3 regions of the Tardiphaga sp. 813_E8_N1_3 genome follow, and region 2 is predicted to be linked to each of the others. Evidence: riboswitches for the same ligand, from Rfam matches in the RefSeq annotation. Region 2 holds a riboswitch; each other region holds the start of a gene.
The links. A riboswitch is a leader RNA that binds a small molecule or an ion and turns the genes downstream of it on or off. The one in region 2 is predicted to bind cobalamin.

Region 1: it holds a riboswitch for cobalamin, as region 2 does, so the genes downstream of both, AB8A33_RS21620 (ribonucleoside-diphosphate reductase subunit alpha) here and metE (5-methyltetrahydropteroyltriglutamate--homocysteine S-methyltransferase) in region 2, are expected to answer to the same signal.
Region 3: it holds a riboswitch for cobalamin, as region 2 does, so the genes downstream of both, AB8A33_RS25880 (TonB-dependent receptor) here and metE (5-methyltetrahydropteroyltriglutamate--homocysteine S-methyltransferase) in region 2, are expected to answer to the same signal.

Annotation. Positions count from the first base shown of each region.
Region 1 is NZ_JBPWQE010000001.1:4,557,677-4,565,473, forward strand. Features, by position in the region: gene AB8A33_RS21615 (ribonucleotide-diphosphate reductase subunit beta) at 1-571, opposite strand, end outside; gene AB8A33_RS21620 (ribonucleoside-diphosphate reductase subunit alpha) at 733-3,666, opposite strand; cobalamin riboswitch at 3,786-4,002, opposite strand; gene AB8A33_RS21625 (glycosyltransferase family 87 protein) at 4,052-5,299, opposite strand; gene ftsH (ATP-dependent zinc metalloprotease FtsH) at 5,465-7,381, opposite strand; gene tilS (tRNA lysidine(34) synthetase TilS) at 7,615-7,797, opposite strand, start outside.
Region 2 is NZ_JBPWQE010000001.1:2,864,866-2,872,662, forward strand. Features, by position in the region: gene AB8A33_RS13700 (ATP-binding protein) at 1-209, shown strand, start outside; gene metE (5-methyltetrahydropteroyltriglutamate--homocysteine S-methyltransferase) at 273-2,648, opposite strand; cobalamin riboswitch at 2,753-2,964, opposite strand; gene AB8A33_RS13710 (peptidoglycan DD-metalloendopeptidase family protein) at 3,135-4,541, opposite strand; gene AB8A33_RS13715 (protein-L-isoaspartate(D-aspartate) O-methyltransferase) at 4,650-5,300, opposite strand; gene AB8A33_RS13720 (response regulator) at 5,592-5,969, shown strand; gene surE (5'/3'-nucleotidase SurE) at 5,997-6,764, opposite strand; gene AB8A33_RS13730 (hypothetical protein) at 7,018-7,521, shown strand; gene serS (serine--tRNA ligase) at 7,543-7,797, opposite strand, start outside.
Region 3 is NZ_JBPWQE010000001.1:5,473,898-5,481,694, forward strand. Features, by position in the region: gene typA (translational GTPase TypA) at 1-538, opposite strand, end outside; gene AB8A33_RS25875 (alkaline phosphatase D family protein) at 782-2,350, opposite strand; cobalamin riboswitch at 2,494-2,685, shown strand; gene AB8A33_RS25880 (TonB-dependent receptor) at 2,792-5,062, shown strand; gene AB8A33_RS25885 (PepSY domain-containing protein) at 5,065-6,513, shown strand; gene AB8A33_RS25890 (TAXI family TRAP transporter solute-binding subunit) at 6,510-7,797, opposite strand, start outside.

The DNA.
Region 1 (7,797 bases), 1.7 Mb from region 2:
GATGCTGGGTGTGCTTGAGAGCCCAGGCCGCCTTCTCGGTGATCGACGGCACCTCGCGATACATGTTGAACAGCTCGCCCTCATCGAGGCCGAGACTCTCGACGATGTACTGGAATGTGTGGGTGTGCACGGCTTCCTCGAACGACTGTCGCAGCAGATATTGCCGGCATTCCGGATTGGTGAGGTGACGATAGATCGCCAGCACGATGTTGTTGGCGACAAGACTTTCCGATGCCGCGAAGAAGCCGAGATTACGCTTGATCGCGCGGCGCTCGTCCTCGGTCAGGCCATCGCGTGACTTCCACAGCGCGATATCGGCCTGCATCGAGACTTCGGTCGGCATCCAGTGATTGTTACAGCCGGCGAGATACTTCTCCCACGCCCATTTGTATTTCAGCGGCAGCAGTTGGTTGACGTCAGCACGGCAATTGATCATGCGCTTCTCGTCCACCGAGACGCGGCCGCCGGAGCGATCGATGGTGCCGAGACCGGTTTGATCGATGGGTGTTTCCGGGAGCGGGATGAAGGCGGGCGCCTTGGAGGCGGATGAAGTGTCGGACCAGTCGAGCATAAAAGATATCCTTGGAAATCGGTCGCGCCGAGCGCGGAGAGAGCGAAATGTTTTGTGCCGTGATTGCGAGCGAAGCAAAGCAATCCAGACGCCTCAAGACGAAAGACTGGATTGCTTCGTCGCCAAGAGGCTCCTCGCAATGACGCTGAGTGAAGCGTGCCTTACTGGCACGCCTCGCATTCGGGATTGTCGATCGAGCAGGCCATTGCGACGTTCAGCTCTGGCGCGGTGACGGCAGACGGCTGAACGAGGATCGGCGCCCCCGCCGTCTTCGCTGCTGCGACCGTTGCTGACACGGCATTGAGCTTGCCGTCGGTGCCCTTCAGCGTCGACTTCTCCACATGCGTGGCACTGCGCGAGCGCAGGTAGTAGGTCGTCTTCAATCCCAGCGTCCAGGCCAGGCGATAGAGCTGGTCGAGCTTCTTGCCGGATGGGTTGGCAATATAGAGATTGAGCGACTGCGCCTGATCGATCCATTTCTGCCGGCGCGAGGCCGCCTCGATCAACCATGCACTATCGATCTCGAACGAGGTCGCATAGAGCGCCTTGAGGTCATCGGGCACGCGGTCGATCGACCCGACACTGCCGTCGAAATATTTCAGGTCGGAGACCATGACTTCGTCCCACAGGCCCCTCTTTTTCAGATCGCGCACAAGGAAGGCGTTCACCACCGTGAAATCACCTGACATGTTCGATTTGACATAGAGGTTCTGATAGGCCGGCTCGATCGACTGCGCGACGCCGCAGATGTTGGAGATCGTCGCCGTCGGCGCGATCGCCATCACGTTGGAATTGCGCATGCCGGTGTCTTTCACCCGTGCACGCAGGCCGCTCCAGTCGAGCGTGATCGAACGATCCATCTGCACGCCGCCCCGCGCCTCCGCGAGGATTTCTATGGAGTCGATCGGCAGGATGCCGCGGCTCCACAGCGATCCGTCGAAGGACGGATAGCGACCGCGCTCGGCGGCGAGATCGACCGAGGCCGAGATGGAATGGAAGGCAATCGCTTCCATGCTGGTGTCGGCAAAGGCCACGGCCGCGTCCGACGCCATCGCGATGCCCTGGACCTGCAGCGCATCCTGGAAGCCCATCAGGCCAAGACCCACCGGACGATGCTTGAGGTTCGAGCGGCGCGCTTCCGGGATGGTGTAGAAATTGATGTCGATGACATTGTCGAGCATGCGCATCGCGGTCGTCACGGTGCGCTTGAGCTGCGCATGGTCGAGACCATCCTTGCCGATGTGATTGAGCAGGTTCACCGAGCCGAGATTGCAGACGGCGACTTCGTCGTCCGACGTGTTCAGCGTGATCTCGGTGCAGAGATTCGACGAATGGATCACGCCAGCATGCTGCTGCGGCGAACGCAGGTTGCAGGGATCCTTGAAGGTGATCCAGGGATGGCCGGTCTCGAACACCATGGTCAGCATGCGGCGCCAGAGATCAGTCGCACGCACCTTCTTGAACACGCGGATCTCGCCGCGCGCAGCCTTCTCCTCATAGGCCGCATAACGTTCGGCAAAGGGCTTGCCATAGAGGTCGTGCAGCTCCGGCGTCTCGTCGGGCGAGAACAGTGTCCATTCGCCATCAGCTTCGACGCGCTGCATGAACAGATCCGGCACCCAGTTGGCGGTGTTCATGTCATGGGTGCGGCGGCGATCGTCGCCGGTGTTCTTGCGAAGATCCAAGAACTCTTCGATGTCGATGTGCCAGGTTTCCAGATAGGCGCACACCGCGCCCTTGCGCTTGCCGCCCTGATTGACGGCGATGGCCGTGTCATTGGCAACCTTTAGGAACGGGACCACGCCCTGGCTCTCGCCATTGGTGCCCTTGATGTGGGCGCCGAGACCGCGCACGCGCGTCCAGTCATTGCCGAGACCACCGGAATATTTCGCCAGCAGTGCATTGTCCTTTACCGACTTGAAGATGCCGTCGAGATCGTCGGCCACCGTGGTGAGGAAGCAGGACGACAGTTGCGGCCGCTGCGTGCCCGCATTGAACAGCGTTGGCGTCGAGGCCATGAAGTCGAACGACGACAGCAGATTGTAGAATTCGATGGCGCGGGCTTCGCGGTCGATTTCGCGCAGCGCGAGGCCCATGGCAACGCGCATGAAGAAGGCCTGCGGCAATTCGATGCGATTGCCCTGCACATGCAGGAAGTAACGGTCATAGAGCGTCTGCAAGCCCAGGAACTGGAACTGAAGGTCCCCATCCGGCTTCAGCGCGGCGGCGATTCGCTTGAGATCGAAACGCGCGAGTTCAGGATCGAGCAGCTCGGCCGCAATGCCGGTCTTGATATAGGCGCCGAAATATTCGGCGTAACGCGTCGTCATATCGGCCTGCGACGCGTGCGTCGGCGTGCCTCCGACAAAGGACAGGACTTCCGTGCGCAGCTTGTCGAGCAGCAGGCGGGCGCTGACGAAGGTGTAGTTCGGCTCCTGCTCCACCAGCGTGCGCGCGGCCATGATGCCGGCCAGCGCCAGCTCATCCAGCGTAATGCCGTCATAGAGATTGCGGCGGGTTTCCTCCAGCACGGGCGCAGCATCGACGCTGTCGAAGCCGGCGCAGGCTTCGTTGACGATCAGCGCCAGACGCGCCGAATCGAGCGGCGCGCGGGTGCCATTCGCGAGCGTGACATGCAGCACCGGGGCAGTGGAGACGAGCGCCGGCTTGGCGGCCAGTTCCTCGGCGCGGGTACGGGCGCGTTCCTCGCGATACAGCACATAGGCGCGGGCCACCTTGTGGTGCTCGCTGCGCATCAGCGCCAGCTCGACCTGATCCTGCACGTCCTCGATGTGGAAGGTGCGGCCTTCACCGACGCGGCGCGTCAACGCAGCCACGACTTCGCCGGTCAACTGTTCCACCGCCTCATGGACGCGGCGCGATGCGGCCGCCGTATGGCCCTCGACTGCCAGAAAGGCCTTGGTTATTGCGACGGAAATCTTGCTGCCGTCGAACGGCGACACCGTGCCGTTGCGGCGGATGATCTGCATCGAGGGTTCGCGCGCGGGCGCAGCGAGCGTTTCCGGCGACAGTTGAATCAGCGGCGCATGAGCCGCATCGCGGCCATTGGATAAGACGGAAGATGAATTAGGCATCGGCAAGACCCCGTGTGATGCATCAAGCAATGGGGGCTGGGGCCGAAAGGACGCTGCAAAATACACGGCGGAAATCCGCCGGCATTGCCTGCAAGCGACCGCTGGGACACCCCGCCCATAGACGTTCTGGTGTCGCGGCAGGTCTCCTGGCTCGCAGGTCAATGTCTGTTTTCAGCCTTCCCGATGCTTACGCATCAGTGACTTCAATCGAAACAGACTCACTGCTTACAGTTGCGGGGGCAGCGCCGGAATGTGACGCAAAAACAGCGTCTTCACCGACTTCCCTCTTAGCCACCAAATCTTGCGACATGGCGGACCGTGACGTCTACATTTGGTGTGATCCGCGGCGAGGTGTCAAGCGAGCATTCAGAGTCACGACAACAAATCAGGCCGGGCTGTTGGTACCGTGGACAACTCCTGATCCAGCGACGGTCGAGATCATGGCACCGTTGGCGCCGAGTGAATCGCGGATGCGAAGTCCGATCAAGACGACCACGAGCAACATCGCGGCCAAGCCAGTGGGCGAAACGGCAAATTGATAGGCAATGAGCGCCACCGTCGCGAGACCGAGCATCGGCAATTCGTAGCCGAGGAAGCCCTTCGACAGGCCGACGCGGACGATGAAGCCGAACGCGATCGCGAGAACCATCACGTCGTAGAGAAACAGATAGGGCGTCGCCAGCAGAGTCGCCGTCGCCAAGGCTGCCGCCTTCCACTCGTAGCGCACGCGGCTGCGCCACAGCCAGGCAAGCGATACCGCGAGGGACGCGATGAGCATCCATTGCAGCGTCCAGGCCAATCTCTCGCTGCCATCGAAGAAGCGCACCAGCGCGAACAGGCTCTGCATCTTGCCCCACGGCGCGCGGCCTTCGACCAGAAAGGCCTGCGAGAACATCGGAATCCAGTGGAAGAAAGCCTGCCAGCTCTCGGTGCCAAAAGCGAGCCACGAGGCACCGGCAAGCGCGACCGTGGTGACACCTGCGCTAATGAACGCGCGCCACTGCGCGGCGGCGATCAGCGCCAATGGGTACAAGAGGCCATATTGCGGCTTGTAGCTGAGCAGACCGAGACAGATGCCCGACAGCACCGGCCGCGTCGGCAGCAGCACCAACATGCCGCCGACCAGTGACGCAGTGAGAAAGCCATTCTGCCCGACGAGCACATTGGCGAGCACGACAGGAAAAGCGGCGGCGAGCAGCAGGCCAAAGGGGCGACCAACGATCGCGCGCATTACAAGCAGATAGGGCACGGCGCTGGCGACGACCCATGCGATGAAAGCGACCGGATAAGGCAGCTTGGCGAGTAATCCTGCGATGAACAGGAACGGCGGTGGATAATGCCAGCCGAAATTGCCGGGATAGGTCTGGCCGAGCACGGCGACCTGGATCTTCTTCTGGATGTCCCAGTCATAAGCCAAAGCCGGCAGGCCATCGAGCACCGAGCGGCCCGCGGACCAGACATTGACGAAATCGGTCGGCTGACCCAGCCCATCCGCCTCGATGATCCAGCCGCGGCCGAAATACATCGGAAAGAACAGGATATGGACGGCGGCGAGAGTCACACAGACGATCAACAACGCGGACGGAATCGGCCCACGTCCCGGCTCTGTCAGGTTCAACTTCGTCGTCGTCATGCGGTCCCCGAAGCACGATCTATGTGGCGCTACGGTGCCTGCGGAAGCTTGAGGAAAGCTTAAATGGTGTAGATGCGTAGTCCGGTGCCGTGCACCACGATCCGAGGCAGAAACAAAAAAAACGCGGCCTTTCGGCCGCGTTTTGCATGTTTACGTGTGACGACTTTACGCCTGCGGCTGCGGCTCCAGTCCACCATCCGGACGCGGACGGGGCTTGCCGGCGGGCGGCACGGCGGAGGTGCGCGGACCCGACGGCTCGAGCACCGACTCGCGGTTCGGCTTCTTGCCGTTCAGGAGATCGCCGATCTCGTCGCCCGACAGGGTTTCGAATTCCAGCAGACCCTTGGCCAGCGTTTCCAGGTCTTCGCGGCGCTCGGTGAGGATCTTGGTCGCCTCGTCATAGCCTTCCGCGACCAGACGCTTCACTTCGGAGTCGATCTTTTGCGCGGTCGATTCCGAGACGTTCTGCTGGCGACCCATCTGCATGCCGAGGAACACTTCGTCATTGTTATCGCCATAAGCGACCGTGCCGAGTTCTTCCGAGAGACCCCAGCGGGTGACCATCATACGAGCCAGCCGCGTTGCCTGCTCGATGTCCGACGATGCACCAGAAGTGACCTTGTTGCGGCCGAAGATCAGCTCTTCAGCGACGCGGCCGCCCATCATGATCGCGAGACGCGAGGTCATCTGCTCCAGCGACATCGACATCTTGTCGCGCTCAGGCAACTGCATGACCATGCCGAGCGCACGGCCGCGCGGAATGATCGTTGCCTTGTGGATCGGATCGGTGGCGACGACGTTAAGGCCGACGATGGCGTGACCGCCTTCGTGATAGGCCGTCAGCATCTTCTCTTCCTCGGACATCACCAGCGACTTGCGCTCGGCGCCCATCATCACCTTGTCCTTGGCCTCTTCGAACTCGCTCTGCGTCACCATGCGCTTGTTGCGGCGCGCGGCGGTCAGGGCAGCTTCGTTGACGAGGTTCATTAGATCAGCGCCGGAGAAACCCGGAGTGCCGCGTGCGATGGTCTTGAGGTTGATATCCGGCGCCAGCGGCACCTTGCGGACATGGACCTTGAGGATCTGCTCGCGACCGACGACGTCCGGATTCGGTACCACAACCTGACGGTCGAAACGGCCGGGACGCAGCAGCGCGGGATCCAGCACGTCCGGACGGTTGGTAGCGGCGATCAGGATCACGCCTTCATTGGCTTCGAAGCCATCCATCTCGACCAGCAACTGGTTGAGGGTCTGTTCGCGCTCGTCATTGCCGCCGCCGAGACCGGCGCCGCGATGACGACCGACCGCGTCGATTTCGTCGATGAAGATGATGCATGGCGCATTCTTCTTGGCCTGCTCGAACATGTCACGCACACGGGACGCGCCGACGCCGACGAACATTTCGACGAAGTCCGAACCCGAAATGGTGAAGAACGGCACATTGGCTTCGCCCGCGACCGCACGCGCGATCAGCGTCTTACCGGTACCGGGAGGGCCGACCAGCAGCACGCCGCGCGGGATACGTCCGCCAAGGCGCTGATACTTGCCGGGGTCGCGCAGGAATTCGACGATTTCCTGCAGATCCTGCTTGGCCTCATCGACACCGGCGACGTCCTCGAATGTGACGCGGCCGTGGGCCTCCGTCAGCATCTTGGCGCGCGACTTGCCGAAGCCCATCGCCTTGCCGGCGCCGCCCTGCATCTGGCGCGACAGGAAGATCCACACGCCGATCAGCGCGATGAACGGCAGCCATGACACGAGCAACGAGACAAACCACGGAACGTTGTCGCCCGGCGCCTTGGCAGTGATCGACACCTTGGCGTCATACAGACGCTTGATCAGGCTCGGATCGCTTGGTGCATAGGTCTGGAAGCTAGAGCCGTTGGTGAAGGTGCCGTGAATCTCCGGCCCTTGGATCACGACGTCACGGACGTGGTTTTGATCAACTTCGGTGAGGAGCTGCGAGAACGAGATGTCCTGCGAGGCCGTGCGCTGACCGGGATTCTGGAAAAGCGTGAACAGCGCCAGCAGCAGCAAAACGATAATGACCCAGAGGGCAAAATTGCGCAGGTTCGCGTTCATCGATCTTCCTTCGTCGCCGCGCGAAATCGCGGCCTTATTCCCTTGTGAGTCGCCACAAGGGTTCACCCTGGGTCGGTCGGATACAATCTAGGTGCGACCGAGGGCGCTGCCAAGGGAACTGGGATGGACTATTTAACGCATCTACGCGCATTTCCGGTTCAAATAATGGCAGTGCTGACAGGGTTTTCCCACGGTGGTTAAGGTACCGTGGGGCAACAGGTACGTCTTTGCACTCAATCGGCGCGGCGACGCCTGGGCGGCGCCGCAACGATTCTCAGGCGGTCCTGCGTCAGCGTGATCATGGCACCGGCGAGCGTCTGCTTCAGCAGAATACCTCTCCCGCCCGATCGCGTGGCCTGGACTATCGCGAATACGAGCGTTTCGACCTTGCCGAGCTCGGCCGGCCCTTCGTGCCC
Region 2 (7,797 bases):
GGCTCGGCTTCCACAAGTGCAGCCAGGACGAATATCTCGACATGGTGCGCGGCTATTGCAGCCATTACGGCATCAAGACCGACGCTGCCGGGCTGGAGCGCGACGCACTGGAATGGTCTACCACCCGCGGCTCGCGTTCGGGTCGCGTCGCCTGGCAGTTTGTGCAGGAGCTCGCCGGCCGTCTCGGCGTGAAGCTGGCGACGAAGTAACCGGCAGTTAAGTGACCGGCGAATGCCGCCCCGTCATGACGACGGGGCGGCATTCGACTTGCTCTAGGCGAGGTTTCGCAACTCGCGCGCCGCCGCGACCATATTCACGAGCGCAGGCCGCACCTCCTCCCATTTCCGGGTCTTCAGTCCGCAATCGGGATTGATCCAGAGCTGGGAGTCCGCCAGCTGCTGCCGGGCCAGCTTGAGCAGATCGACCATGTCGCGCGTTTCAGGCACCCGCGGCGAGTGGATGTCGTAAACGCCTGGGCCGATCTCGTTCGGATATTTGTAGGTCCGGAACGCATCAAGCAACTCCATCTTCGAACGTGACGTTTCGATGGAGATCACATCGGCGTCCATGGCACCGATCGCATCGATGATGTCGTTGAACTCCGAGTAGCACATATGCGTATGGATCTGCGTGTCATCCCGCACGCCTGACGAGCAGATGCGGAAGCTCTCCACGGCCCAATCGAGATAGGACTTCCATTCCGATTTGCGCAGCGGAAGCCCTTCGCGTAGTGCCGCTTCGTCGATCTGGATCATGCCGGCTCCAGCTTTTTCGAGATCGGCCACCTCATCGCGTATCGCGAGCGCGATCTGGTGACAGGCGACTTCGCGGGGAATGTCGTCACGCACGAATGACCAGTTCAGGATCGTGACAGGTCCCGTCAGCATTGCCTTCATCGGCCGCTCGGTCAGCGACTGCGAATATTGCCACCATTCGACGGTCATGGGATGCGGTCGGGACACGTCTCCGAACAGCACGGGAGGCCGCACGTAGCGGGAGCCATAGGACTGCACCCAGCCGTGTTTGGTGAAGGCGAAGCCGGAGAGCTGCTCGCCGAAATACTGCACCATGTCGTTGCGCTCGAACTCGCCATGCACCAGCACGTCGAGACCGATATTCTCCTGCCAGCGAACAGCCCTCGCCGTCTGGTTCTGCAGGAACGTCTTGTAGGCGGCATCGCTGAGCGTGCCCCTGACATTAGCCCCGCGCGCGTTTCTCACTTCCGGGGTCTGCGGAAACGAGCCGATGGTTGTTGTCGGGAATGCCGGTAGCTTGAAGCGTTGATGCTGTTCACCCGTCCGTGAGGCAAAGTCACTGCCGCGCCGACGCATGGTCACATCAACCGAGGCGACGCGCTTCGCGACCGCTAGGTCGTGGATTTTCGACGATGCCAGTCGCGCGGCCGCCGCGGCATCCGAGGCCGCGAGCGTTGCGGCAACATCAGCGCGACTGCCAGCCAGTGCTGCTCCAAGTGCGGCCAGCTCTTCCATCTTCTGGATCGAAAAGGCCAGCCAGCTTTTGACGTCCGGATCGAGATCAGTCTCAAGGCCCAGATCGATCGGCACATGCAATAGCGAACAGGATGGCGCGAGCTCAACGCGATGCCGCCCCAGCAGATCGACCATGGGCTCCAGCCCATCGAGCAGGCTGGACAGATCGGACCGCCAGATATTGCGGCCGTCGATCACGCCGAGTGAGAGGATCAGGTCCTTTCGTGCCTTCGCAGCGACTTCGTCAAACTGCTCCGATCCACGGACCAGATCGAGATGAAGCCCGGCGACGGGAAGCGATAGGGCCAGATCGAGGTTATCGCCAAGTTCGCCAAAGTAAGTGTTCAGCATGATCCTGAGCTGCGGGACCGCTTCGGCAAAAGCCGCATAAGTCCGCTGCAGCGCCTGCTGGGCCGACGTGTCGAGATCGAGCACCAGACATGGCTCATCCAGTTGCACCCATTCGGCGCCTCTGTCGGCCAATTCTCCGAGCACTTCGACGTAAACAGGTAGCAATCGATCGAGTAGCGTCACCGGATCGAATGACGCATCTGCACTCTTGGCAAGCTTCAGATAGGTCACAGGCCCGACCAGCACAGGCCGCGTCTGATAGCCCAGCGATCTCGCTTCCTCATATTCTTTGATTGGCTTGCGCGACGCGAGACAGAAGGTTTGATCTGGCGTCAGTTCCGGCACCATGAAGTGGTAGTTGGTATCAAACCACTTGGTCATCTCCTGCGCTGGCACACCGTGGGACGCATCATGCGTGTGAGAGCCATGCTTACAGGCCTCGTCATGCGCGGCGCCTTGTGATCCGCGCGCTATGGCAAAGTAGGTGGCGAAGGAAACATCCCCGCCGGTCCAGCCATAGACTTTGGGAATGGCGCCGACCATGACGCTGGTATCGAGCACTTGATCGTAGAAAGAGAAGTCGTTCGACGGCATGACCGTGACCCCGAGCGACTTCTGGCGCGCCCAGTTGGCGGCACGCAGCCCGACGCCGACATCGATCAGCGCATTCTCGTCGATTGCACCGGACCAATAACTTTCCAGCGCCATCTTGAGCTCACGCCGCGGACCGATCCGTGGCGTGCCCAATGTAGCAACAGGGAGTGAGGTAGTTGATTTTGAAGAGGTAGACTTTGACACAGTAGACATGGCTTAACCCCAATGATTGGGGGCAAAAGGCCAAAGTGACACGTCTGGATTCCACGACGGCAGTCGCGGAATCGCAACCGCACCACCGGGACACCCCGCCCGAGGACGTTTATGTTGTCGAGGCAGGTCTCCTGGCTCGCGGGTCAATGCTGCTGTCCGGCCTTCCCAAAACCTTTGCGGGCCTCAGTGACTTTAATGGACAGCGGCTCACCGCTTACAGTTGCGGGGGCAGCTCCGGCCTTGGCTTAACGCCTCACCGGCTTCCCTCTTAGCTTCGGGCAAACCTTCCCGAAGAACCACGACAGGTTCACATATGGGCAACATCGCGCGGCAGTCAACAGAGCTCGCGCGAGCTAACTCTGCCCACACGCAGCGGCGCGTTGAAGATTCCGGAGCTGGCGTGGGCCGCAGCCCCGAGGTCAAACGCATCAAGCCCGGCACGAGGCCGGGCTTGTGTGAATGCAAACTACACTTCGTGGATTGCGTTTACGCGCCGTTGAGGAACTGCAGCGGATCGACCGGCGACGATCCCTTGCGGATTTCGAAGTGAAGCTGCGGCGACGTGACTTCGCCGGACTGGCCGGACTTGCCGATCACCTGACCGCGCTTGATGGTCTCACCACGCTTCACCATCAGCTCACTCGCATGGGCATATGCGGTGACGTAGCCGTTGGAGTGACGAACGAGAACCAGATTGCCGTAACCCTTCAGCTCGTTGCCGGAATAGGCAACGACGCCATCTTCGGCAGCCTTGATCGGCGTGCCTTCCGGCACGGCGACGTTGATGCCGTCATTGGACTTGCCATTGGTCTTAGCGCCGTAGCCTGTGACCACGCGGCCGCGCACCGGCCAACGGAACGTCGGCAAAGCGCCGGTTGCGTCAGCGGCTTTAGTCGGCGATTCCGGCGTGGTTTCTTCAGGCGTCGTCGTTGCACTTGCGAGACGGGCCTTCTGTGCGGGTTCGGCAGAAGCAACACGGGCCACGGCAGCGGACGTGACCGCGCCAGCCGGAGCAGCCGTCACGGCTGCGACGGGCGCAGCGAGCGGCGCGGCTGCAGGAGCTGCAGAAGCCGTAGTACGTGCGCCGGGCACGTTGATTTTGCTACCAAGCTTCAGCTGGGCGTTCGGCGCCAAACCATTGGCGCGCGCGAGTTCGGCGACCGGCACGTTGTTCCGGCGCGAGATGCTCATCAGCGTATCGCCGCGATTGACGAAATGCGTGGTCGATGCGCCGGCGGCAGGTTTGCTCGGAGCAGCGGCAACGGCCGGAGTTGCGGCGGCGCCCTGGCGCGGAATGATCAGCGACTGGCCGGGCGACAACGCGCGCGGCCCCTTGTAGCCATTGGCCTGCAGGATCGCGGCCGACGAGACATTGTAGCGCTTCGCCAGACCATCGAGCGTATCGCTGGTGCCGACGATGATCGAGGTGCCGCCATCACGGGCAAGCCCGTTGGTCGCTGCAACCGAGCGCGGCGCCGTGGAGCCGGTGGTTTCGATCGGCGCACGTGCGGGCGGCGGCGTATACATACCGTTACCGCCCCCGCTAACGGGAGCAGCCGACGCAACCGGACGAGCTGCCGGATAGGATTGCGGCGCCGAGATCGGCGGCGGCAAAGCCTGGGATTGATACTGCGGCTGCGGATTATAGGCCGGGCGCTGATACTGCGGCAGTTCCTGGCGCTCGACCGGCGCGCGTGGTGCCCGCTGCGGCACCGAGCCGGTGGTTTCGCCTTGCCAGCCAAAGCCACGGGACTGCCCCGAGTCAAAACTTGGATTCTGAGACAGACGCGTCTGCATGTCGGCGCTGCAGCCCGCAAAACCGATAGACATCAGCGCCAGCACCGCGACCTGCGGAGCGCGACGCGAGTAAAGCAACTCGACAACGCTGGACATTGGTTACTCACTCATACGCAACAAACAACTGAATTGAGTAAACACCGTCTCCGTTACCAAGCCTTTAACCTTGCGACCAACACGTGACAGTCGTTCACGAACTTTTTTTCAGAGCTCGCGCGCGATGCCCGGAAGTGCTGGCACAAAACGCACGTCCACAAGCTCCTTTCGCTCCAATCCATCCCCGGTTTTGCGGATCCGGACCAGGGTCTGGACGCCATTATGAGGACCAACCGGCGCAACCAGAATGCCGTCCTCCTCAAGCCGGTCGGTCAACGCCACGGGCACCTCCTCCACGGCGGCGGTCACGATGATCCGGTCGAACGATCCCAGATTGGCAGCCGGATTGAGGCCATCGCCGAGCATGACCTCGATATTGTGGAGGCCGAGTGCCTCCAACCGGGTCCGGGCGGCATCGGCCAGCGTACGATAACGCTCGATGCTGAGCACGTCGCGGACGAGCTTTGACAGGATCGCGGCCTGGTAGCCCGATCCCGTGCCGACCTCGAGCACACGGTGACCAGCATTCAATTGCAGCTGTTCGGTCATATAGGCCACCACGAAGGGCTGGCTGATGGTCTGACCGCAGGCAATGGCCAAGGCCGTATCCCGCCAGGCATGGGCACGATCGTTCGGCTCGACGAAGCGATCGCGCGGAACATCCTCCATTGCGCGCAGCACCAGCCGATCGCTGATCCCACGGCGCCGCAGACCAAGCTGAAACATCATCTGTTCAGGCGGCTGTCCGACGGTAATCATGGAAAGGCCTCACGCAGCACAGGTTAGAAACACTCTCGATCTAGCAAAGATAGATTGATGTATTCTGCGATCGGAACCGGGATAGCCCCACGACAACTTTTATTGTTCCGCGCGCGGAACCGACAGCATAGCAGCCTGTTATGGGCGGGGCGCTGACATCCAGGTCTTGCTCTATCCGGGACCGAATACGCGACATGCGTCTTTGGGTCACGAAAATGGCAATGCGTCGAGATTGCGTTCAACCCGGGAATTTGCGATTTTGTTCAGAGGATTGGGGCAAGGAAACCGGCCATGACTGCAACGAACCCGCCGGGCGGCTCCGTCTTCCTGGTCGAAGACGAGGTCATGATACGCATGATGGTCGCCGATATGCTTGAGGAACTCGGCTACAGCGTGGCCGCCGAAGCCGGTGACATCAACGAAGCGATCAAGCTGGCTGGTACTGCCAAATTCGACATTGCGATCCTCGACGTCAACGTCAATGGCAAGGTGATTTCGCCGGTCGCCGAAGTGATCGCATCGCGCAACCGCCCGTTCATCTTCGCGACTGGTTATGGCGCGCAAGGCCTGCCGGAAGAATTTCGTGACCGCCCGACGCTGCAGAAGCCCTTCCAGATGGAAACGCTGGCACAGGTGCTGTCCACGACGCTCAAGGGCGTTGCGGTTTAGGCGAGCCCACTCGCCTACCTCGAAATCTCAGCCAAGCGCCTTGGTCAACGCTTCGGAGAACACATCGTCCGTGCGATCGAGACGCAGCGGCGTGACCGAGACATAGCGCGCAGCAAGCGCTGCGAGATCGGTACCCTCCAGCGGGGCTTCCGCGGCGACGATGCGCTCGAAACCGATCCAGAAATACGGATTGTTGCGGCCATCCCGCCGCTCATCGACGCGCAGAAAGCCCTGATTGCGCTTGCCCTGCCGGGTGACGACGACACCTTTCACCTCGTCGGCCGCGCAGGCCGGGAAGTTGACGTTGATGACGGTGTTCTTCGGCACGCTCGCCTTGATGACCTTACGCAGCACGTCAGGTCCGAATTTCAGCGCGGTCTCCCATTGCGGATTGTGACGCGTTTCCATCGAGAATTCCTGGCTCAACGCCACCGACGGAATGCCGAGAATGGTGCCCTCGAGCGCACCGGCGATGGTACCGGAATAGACCACGTCCTCGGCGACGTTGCGGCCCTTGTTGACGCCGGACAATACGAGATCTGGCTGCTTGTCTTTCAGGATATGACGCGCCCCCATGATGACGCAGTCGGTCGGCGTGCCGCGCACGGCATAATGCCGCGGGCCGACTTCGCGCAGCCGCAACGGATCGTTCAGCGACAATGAATGCGACACACCTGACTGATCGAGTTCGGGCGCCACCACCCAGACGTCATCGGACAATTCCTTGGCGATCTGCTCGATGATCTTCAGGCCGGGGGCGTGAATGCCGTCGTCATTGGTGCAGAGAATGCGCATTCGTGAGGTGCCTTTCGATCGGGAGGGCCGCTGGCCAGCACCGGTTTTTGCCAGCATGTACCGGCTTTTGCCACCCCCATTTTGGGCGCTGCTTGTGCGCAGCGCGGCGGCCAAAATGGTGATTTTTCCCGCAGGCCGGAACATTTCGGCGTCGCCGCGATTTCTTATTTAGGTAGGTGAGTGCCAGTTGCGTCTGAAGCATGCGCGCTCGACCCGGATGGCCTTGGTCGCAGCGCCCCACAGGGCGACGGAGATGGCAAGACAGCTCGAACGGGTGTTGATCATCGGATTGCCGGCGATCGCGGTTGTCGCCCTGACGGGGTGGCTGCTGCTTCCCAGATTGGCCGAGACCAAGCCCGATCTCACTCTCAATACGGCGGTAGTGGCAACAATGCCCGACGAACTGACCGAGGAGGACTCTGCCAAACCCACTCCTTCACAACTCGTCGGCGTCCCGGACGCCGCGGAGCTCAACCGTCTCAGTCTCTCCCGCCAGTCGTTTCGCCGCGGCGGCCTCGGTTCCAAGGCTCTCATGACCTTCACCGTTCGCAACGCCAATGACTATCCGGTCAAGGACCTCGAAATCGCTTGCGCCTTCCGCAGCCGCGACGGACGCTACGTGACGGAGCGTCGCCGCGTCATCGCGGAGACCGTCAGCACGAAAAGCCGCAAGGCGTTTCCGATGACGCATATGGGCTTTGTCAACATAAAAGCCGAGAAAGCCAAATGCGCGCTGGTGACCGCCAGCCGCGCCTGAGCGGCTGGCACGCGACGACGCCTAGCCGGCCTGAACGACTTTCAGCCCGCCCATATAAGGCTGCAGCACATCCGGCACGGCTATCGAGCCGTCTTCCTGCTGATAGTTTTCCATCACGGCGATCAGCGCGCGACCGACGGCTGTGCCCGAGCCGTTCAGCGTGTGCACGAAGCGCGGTTTGCCGTCCGGCCCGCGCGAGCGGGCGTCCATACGGCGCGCCTGAAAATCGCCGCAGACCGAGCAGGATGAAATCTCGCGGTAAGCACCGCCGTCGCC
Region 3 (7,797 bases), 2.6 Mb from region 2:
CGTCATGCGACGCGTCCGGGCTGTCGGCCATCCAGCCGTTGCGGCCTGATCCGTACAGGATCGGGAAGTCGAGCTGATCGTCGGTGGCGTCGAGCGCTGCAAACAGGTCGAACACTTCGTTGACAACTTCGGTGATGCGGGCGTCCTGACGGTCGACCTTGTTGATCGCGACGATCGGTTTGAGGCCGAGCTTCAGCGCCTTGCCGACCACGAACTTGGTCTGCGGCATCGGGCCTTCAGCAGCGTCGACGAGCACGATCACGCCATCGACCATCGACAGGATGCGTTCGACTTCACCGCCGAAGTCGGCATGGCCTGGGGTGTCGACGATGTTGATCTGGACATCATCCCACAGCACCGAGGTGCACTTGGCGAGAATAGTGATGCCGCGCTCTTTTTCGATGTCGTTCGAATCCATCGCGCGTTCCTGGACGCGCTGGTTATCGCGGTAGGTGCCCGACTGCTGCAGCAGCTTGTCGACGAGGGTCGTTTTGCCGTGGTCAACGTGGGCGATGATAGCAATGTTGCGAAGGTTCATAGGTCTTCTTCTGGTTACGGTCTGGGTGCCCTTAAGCGGGTTCAACAAGACATGCTCGACAAAAGGCCAGATCAATTAGAGTTGGGCCTTGCGCTCGAGCGCGTTCGATAACTGCCTCGTCTGAAAACGCGCTGGGGCAATCCCTCCAAAAGCAAACCCGGCCAGAAGGGGCCGGGTACTCGGACGCGTTGCGGCGCAATATAGGGGGAAATCGCCGAAAAACAATGCGAATCTGCCAAATGGTTAGCCCAATTTCGGGTCCAGAACCGTGGCCCAAAGGGCCATATCGGCCCGATCTCGCAAGGTAACGGTCATTTGGCCGCTTTGGCCGTCGATTTTGACGTGGCCGAAGAACTGCATGCCGGCCGACGGGGGCAAATTCTGCTTGTCGGGCCCCGGCGCCTTCACGAAACGGACCTCGGGACCGAAGGTATTGTCGAGCGCCGCCGGCCCGAAAGTTCCCGCGTGAAACGGGCCCGAAACGAACTCCCAGAACGGCTCGAAATCCTGAAACTGGGCCTTCTCCGGACTGTAGTAATGCGCCGCCGTGTAATGCACGTCGGCCGTCAGCCAGACCGTGTTGCGGATCCCCGCCGATTTGATGAAGCGCAGGATATCGGCAATCTCCAGCTCGCGGCCCCGCACTGGGCCGTCGGCCTGCGCGATCGCTTCCGAGCCCTTCTTGTCGGCGGCATTGTCATAGACGACGAGGCCGATCGGCATGTCGGAGGCGATCACCTTCCAGGTCGCCTTCGACGCCATCAAGGCGCGCTTCAGCCAGGCCATCTGCTCCGGGCCGATGAAATACGCATCGGGACCATAGGTCTCCTGCAGGTTCGGGCCATTGGGGCCGCGATAGCTGCGCTCGTCCAGCATGAAGACATCGAGATGTGGACCGTAGTTGAGCGTGCGATAGACGCGTCCGGGTTCGGTCGGGTTGACCGAGATCGGATACATCTCGTGAAAGGCACGGGCGCCGCGCGCGGCCAGCAGCGTGATGTCGCGCTCTTTGTAAGATGACGGCAACTGCTTCGATGAGGACCAGTTGTTGGTGACCTCGTGATCGTCCCACTGGCCGAAGATCGGCACCTGCGCATTGAAGGCACGAACATTGTCGTCCAGCAGATTGTATTTGTGCGCAGCGCGGAATTCGTCGAGCGTCTCGGCGACCTTCGCCTTTTCCGGCACCGTAATGGTGTTTTTCCAGATCGTGCCGTCCGGCAATTTTGCTTCGGGCAGGATCGGGCCGTCAGCGTAAATCGTGTCGCCGGAATGGATCAGGAAATCCGGATTGTGCTTGCGCATGGTGGCGAAGGTGACCATGCCGCCGTCATCGGCATTGATGCCCCAGCCTTGGCCTGCGACATCGCCGCCCCAAACAAAGGACACATCGCGGCGATCCGCCGGCGCGGTGCGGAAGCGGCCGATCACGGGCTCGCCGACGATGTCGGTATGCGAGAGATCGCAGAATTTGACGCGGTAGAAGATGTCCTGCCCGGCCGGCAAATTATCGAGCAGCAGCTTCACCGTGAAATCGGTTTCAGGCAGCGCCCTGACGACAGGCAACATGCGCGCATTGCTGAAGGATTCGGTGGTGGCGACTTCCACTATCATCTGCGCCGGGCGATCGGCGCGCGACCAGATCATGCCGCTGCTCGTCCCGACATCGCCGGACTGCACGCCATGCGATACGGCCGGACGATCCGCCGCGCGGCTGAGGTAAGGCATCGCCAGGAAGCTTGCGCCTGCTGCAGCTGACTGCGTGAGAAAACGACGGCGGGAAATACGTAATACCGAAAACTTGTACGCCATGGCGAACTCCTGATCCTGGCTCTGGCACCAGTGGCTCTAGGCAAATCGCTTGACGCTGCGATGACAGGTGATGCGCAATATCAACACCCGTCAGCACACGTTGCGAGTGACTAGCAACTTGATTGACACATTTGGAAATTTCACCTTAACGTGAAGGCGACGGTTCCCTTCGGGGATCAAAAGGGAATGCGGTGAGGGGGATCCCCCGATTCCGCGGCTGCCCCCGCAACTGTAAGCGGCGAGCCTGCGCCAAGAGCCACTGGGTATTCACCTGGGAAGGCGGCAACAGGCATTGACCCGTGAGCCAGGAGACCTGCCGCCAGTCGTGGTCACACGCGAGCACATTGGGCGGGGTGTCCTGGTGGAAGTCACACTGCCTGTTTGAAAGCAGCGGGGCGACTTGGTTTGCGGTGACGTGCCACGTAACCGCGAGTCCTGTAGATGACCTCCGTTTCTCCCGTCGCATTGAAGCGACATACTCCCTTTCTTTATTCTGTTGCTCTCTCCTGCTTGTTGTGTCCGAGCGAAAGCTGGGCGCAAGCTGCACAGCCAAGCCAGACGCTCGATCCCGTTGTAGTCCAGCCGTCGGCGACGCCTCAGCGCGCACGCCGCACCACGAACGGCAATGCATCGCGTGCTGCGCGCTCACGCCAGCAGCGCAATGTCGCCGCCAATACCGGCGCGCCGGTTACCACACCGACAGGCCCCGTCTTCGCAGCGCCGACGCTCAACCTCACGGGCACTACATCCACCGGCAGCCGCCTCGGCCTGACGCGCCTGCAGACGCCTGCCAGCGTCGAGGTGATCTCGGCCGAGACCATCGCCGAACGCGGCCAGCAGAACGTACTCGATGCCGTGACGCAGAACGCCACCGGCATAACGGCCATCGGAGATCCCGGCAACGGCGGCGTTGCCTTCAGCACCCGTGGCTTCACCGGCGTGGATTCGGTGAAGATGTTGCTCGATGGCACGCGACTCTACGTCGCTTCGGGCACGGTCAACTTCCCGTTTGACACTTGGTCCACCGAACGCATCGAGGTGTTGCGTGGTCCGGCGTCCGTGATGTTCGGCGAGGGTGCCGTCGGCGGCGCTATCAACATAGTCTCGAAGATGCCGTCATGGATCCCGCAAAACCAGGCCGAAATCTCGCTCGACAGCAACATGACCCGCCGCATCGCGGTGGACAGCGGCGGACCGATCAACAAGGACGTTGCCTACCGCATCACGGCTACCGGTAACATGTCGGACGGCTGGGTCGATCGCGGCAACAACTCGAATGTCGCGCTGCATGCCACCGTACAGATCAAGCAGACCGAAGACCTCGTCTGGACGATCTCGACCGACTACGGCGATCGCCACCCGATGCGCTATTTCGGCACGCCGCTGATCAACGGACAGTTCGATCCCGCCCTGCGCTTCAAGAATTACAATGTCGGCGACAGCACGATCCGCTGGCAGGACAGCTGGAGCCAGGTGAAGACCGAATGGCAGGTTGCCGACGGCATCTCGATCCGCAACACGCTGTATTACATGTACAGCCAGCGGCACTGGAAAGAGCTCGAAAACTACGCATTCAATCCGGCAACGGGCCAGATCGACCGCAGCTCATATTTCGAAATCTTCCATAACCAGCAGCAGATCGGCGATCGCTTCGACGCCACGTTCAAGGGCCATGTGCTCGGCATGGCCAATGAGTTTTTGGCCGGTTTCGACGTCAATCGCATCGACTTCAAGCACACCAACAACTCGCCCTATGGCGGATCGTCATCGGTCGATCCGATCAACTTCGATCCCGGCCTGTTCAGCAGCCCGGACCCGACGATTCCCGGCTTCAGGAGCGTCGCCAATCAATACGCGTTCTTCGCCGAAAATCGACTGGCCATCACCGAACAATTGTCGCTGATCGCGGGCGTCCGCCAAGATCAGCCGACCATTGAGCGAACCGACTATCGCAAACCCGCCAACAGTTACACCCGGGACTATTCTGCGACCTCGTGGCGCGTCGGCGCGGTCTATACACCGATCCAGAATCTCGCTTTCTATGGCCAGTATTCGACGGCTGTGGATACGGTCGGCGGACTGATCTCGGCGAGCAATGCCAATGCGAAATTCGATCTCGCAACCGGCAAGCAGGCCGAGATCGGCGTCAAGCAGTCGTTCTGGGGCGGTCGCGGTGAGTGGACGCTAGCAGGCTATGAGATCGTGAAGAACAATCTGATCACTCCCATTCCCGGCGGTGGCGGAACAGTACAACAAGTCGGCCAGCAATCGTCGCGAGGTATCGAAGCCTCGATCGGCCTCGCGCTCGACCACGGCTGGCGCATCGACGCCAACACCGCTTTCCTGCGCGCGAAATATGACGACTTCCAGCAAGCGACCATCGGGGTGAATTATGCGGGCAACGTCCCCATCAACGTCCCGCAGAACGTCTCCAACATCTGGGCGACATGGGCTTTCACAGCGAACTGGTCAGCCAATGCCGGCGTGCAGATCGTCGGCAAGACCTTTGCTGACAATGCCAATACGCTGGAAATGCCGAGCTACACGCTGGTCAATGCCGGCCTGCAGTGGAAGCCGGACGTCAACACCACGGTGTCACTGCGCGTCTATAACCTGTTCGACAAGATCTACGCGACGTCGAGCTACAGCGACAATCAGTGGGTCCTCGGCATGCCACGCACCGCTCAACTCGCCGTCAACGTGAGGTTCTGAGCTTGTCACGCAAGCTGACACGCACTCTCCGGCGGTGGCTGTATATCGGCCACCGCTGGGTCGGCATCGTCACCTGTCTCTTCTTCGCGATGTGGTTCATCTCCGGCGTAGTGATGATGTATGTCGCGTTTCCCAACCTCTCCGATACGGAGCGGCTGGCGACATTGCCTGACATCACCTGGGAGAAAGTTACCCTCTCTCCCGACGACGCGATGAAGAAGGCTGGCGCCGCGCGCTATCCGCGCGATCTGCGATTGAACATGATCGCCGATGAGCCGGTCTATCGATTGACCGGCTGGGACGGCAAACGGCAAACGATCTCTGCCATCGATGGCCGCGCCATCACTGACGTCTCCAAACAACAAGCGCTTGCAGTCGCAAGCTATCATCCAGCGAGCCAATCACCGCAACTCGAAGAAATCGTCGATCGCGACCAATGGAGTGTCACCGCGCGTTACGATCCGCTGCGGCCGTTGTATCTCATCGCGCTCGGCGATGATGCCGGCACCAAACTCTACGTCTCCTCGCGCTCCGGCGAGATCGCGCTCGATACCAGCCGTACCGAACGCTTCTGGAACTGGCTCGGCTCGATCCCGCACTGGATCTATCCGACCGTGCTGCGCCAGGACGGACCGCTGTGGCGGCTGGTGGTGCTGTGGATCTCCGGCATCTGTTTGATCGTCGGCGTTACCGGAATCTGGATCGGCATTCTGCGCGTGCGCCTGAAGCAACGTTATGCGAACGGCAACATCACGCCCTATCGCGGCTGGATGGCGTGGCATCACATCACCGGACTGATCGCCGGGCTGTTCGTGCTGACCTGGATGTTCTCGGGCTGGCTGTCGCTCGATCCCGGCCGGGTTTTTGCCGACCGCAATACGCCACGCGAGGTATTGGAGCGCTATGCCGGCCACGATGCGCCAACCATCGCTGCAGCCATTCGCGTACCAGCGGACAAAGCCGCGGTCGAAGCGCGCTTCGTATGGATCGACGGGATGCCGCTGATGATCGTCGCGTCACGCGACGGCACGAAGACGGTGATCGATCCGGCAAGCGGCGAAATCGCAAGATTGCCGCAAGATCGTCTCTGGAAAGCCGCAACAACGCTGCTGCCGGACTCGCGCCTCGAAAACCGGCTAACTATCGGAGAGTACGACGCTTATTGGTACACGCACCACAATGACCGCGAACTGCCGGTGCTGCGCGCCAAATTCGATGACGACGCGCAGACCTGGTTTCACATCAGCCCCGTCACCGGCGACATCCTCGGCCGCGTCGACTCAAGCCGGCGCACCTATCGCTGGCTGTTCAACGCGCTGCACAGTTTCGATTTTCAGTTGCTGCTGATGTATCGCCCAGCCTGGGACATCGTGGTGTGGCTGCTGTCGATTCTCGGCACCATCGTCTCGATAAGCGGCGTCGTGATCGGTTGGCGCTATCTCAAACGCTAGACCGCCAGCGGCCGCGGCGGCTGGCGCAATTGCTCCGGCGGATTCATCGGCTCCGGCGGTATCATCCCGATCAGTGCCTTGCGGTCGGCGACGGCGTTGTGGAATTGCTCAAGCGCAATGTTGAAGGCTGTCAGCGTGCCTTCCTCGATGGCACCGTGCTCGTAGCAATTCAGCGTATGACGCAGAATATCGTCGGCCTCCGCCTGCATCGTATCGAGCTCTTCGAGCGACTCGCTCTTGCGCGCGGCGGCGATCATGTCGAGCAGACGATCGCGCTCCGACACATTCACGTTGCGCTCGTCCTTCTTCAGATAGCTCGCGAACCAGGCGCCGATCGAGCCCATCGCCGAGAGCCCCATCAGGCTCCACCAGATGTAATCGCTGTAGCGATCGAGGAAGGTTTTTTCTTCGCCATCCACATAGGCGGCCGCGCCGGGATGCACGGGGATCACCGCATCCTTGTCGGTATCCGGCGTCTCGATCTTCGCCGCCAGCGGGAAGTCGTTGATGATCTGCTGACGGATCGCAAACAGCTGCCGCGTGAAGGCGGCAATGGTCACATCCGACAGGCTCTGCCGTGCCACGATGTGATGCGAGAAGCTGATGGTCTTGACGTCATCGTCCGGCCGCGCCGGCGCGCCGCCGAATGCGCCTGCAGGAATTTCCGATGATTCATACATCGGGAAATTCTGCGCGATGGCTTCGGCCGAATCGATCGCGAGGAAAGTCGGCGTGCCATCGCGGCTCGAAGCCTGGATGGCGTCATTGGTGATCTTGCTGTTCACCGGGCCGGCCGCAATGAACGCATCGACCTTCTGGTCCTTCACCGCCTCGGCCACTTCGGTGGTCGAGAACTGCACGATGGTGACCTTGGCCGGATCGACGCCGTATTGCCGCAGGATAATGTTGAGCAGATTGACGTTGGCCTGCGTCTTGCCGATCACGCCGACGCGCCGGCCGGCGAGCTGCGAGAATTTGGTGATCTTCGGCCCGGACTTCTTGCCCTTGGCGGCCGGCGGCACCCAGATCACGGCGACATTCTTGCGCAGCGTGGCGACGGCGCGCGCGTTCTTCGGCACTTCGAGATCGCCGCGAATGATCGCGAGATCGGCCTTGCCATCCGCGAGCGCCTTGGCGCTGGCGGTGGCGCCTTCGGTGAGGATCGGTCGCAGCCGGACGGTATAGTGATCGCGCGAGAACGACTGCACCAGCGCCTGCACGACCTTGACGTCGTCGCTGTTCGGCGGACCGACGGCGATCCGCAGCGGCACCGGCTTCATAGCG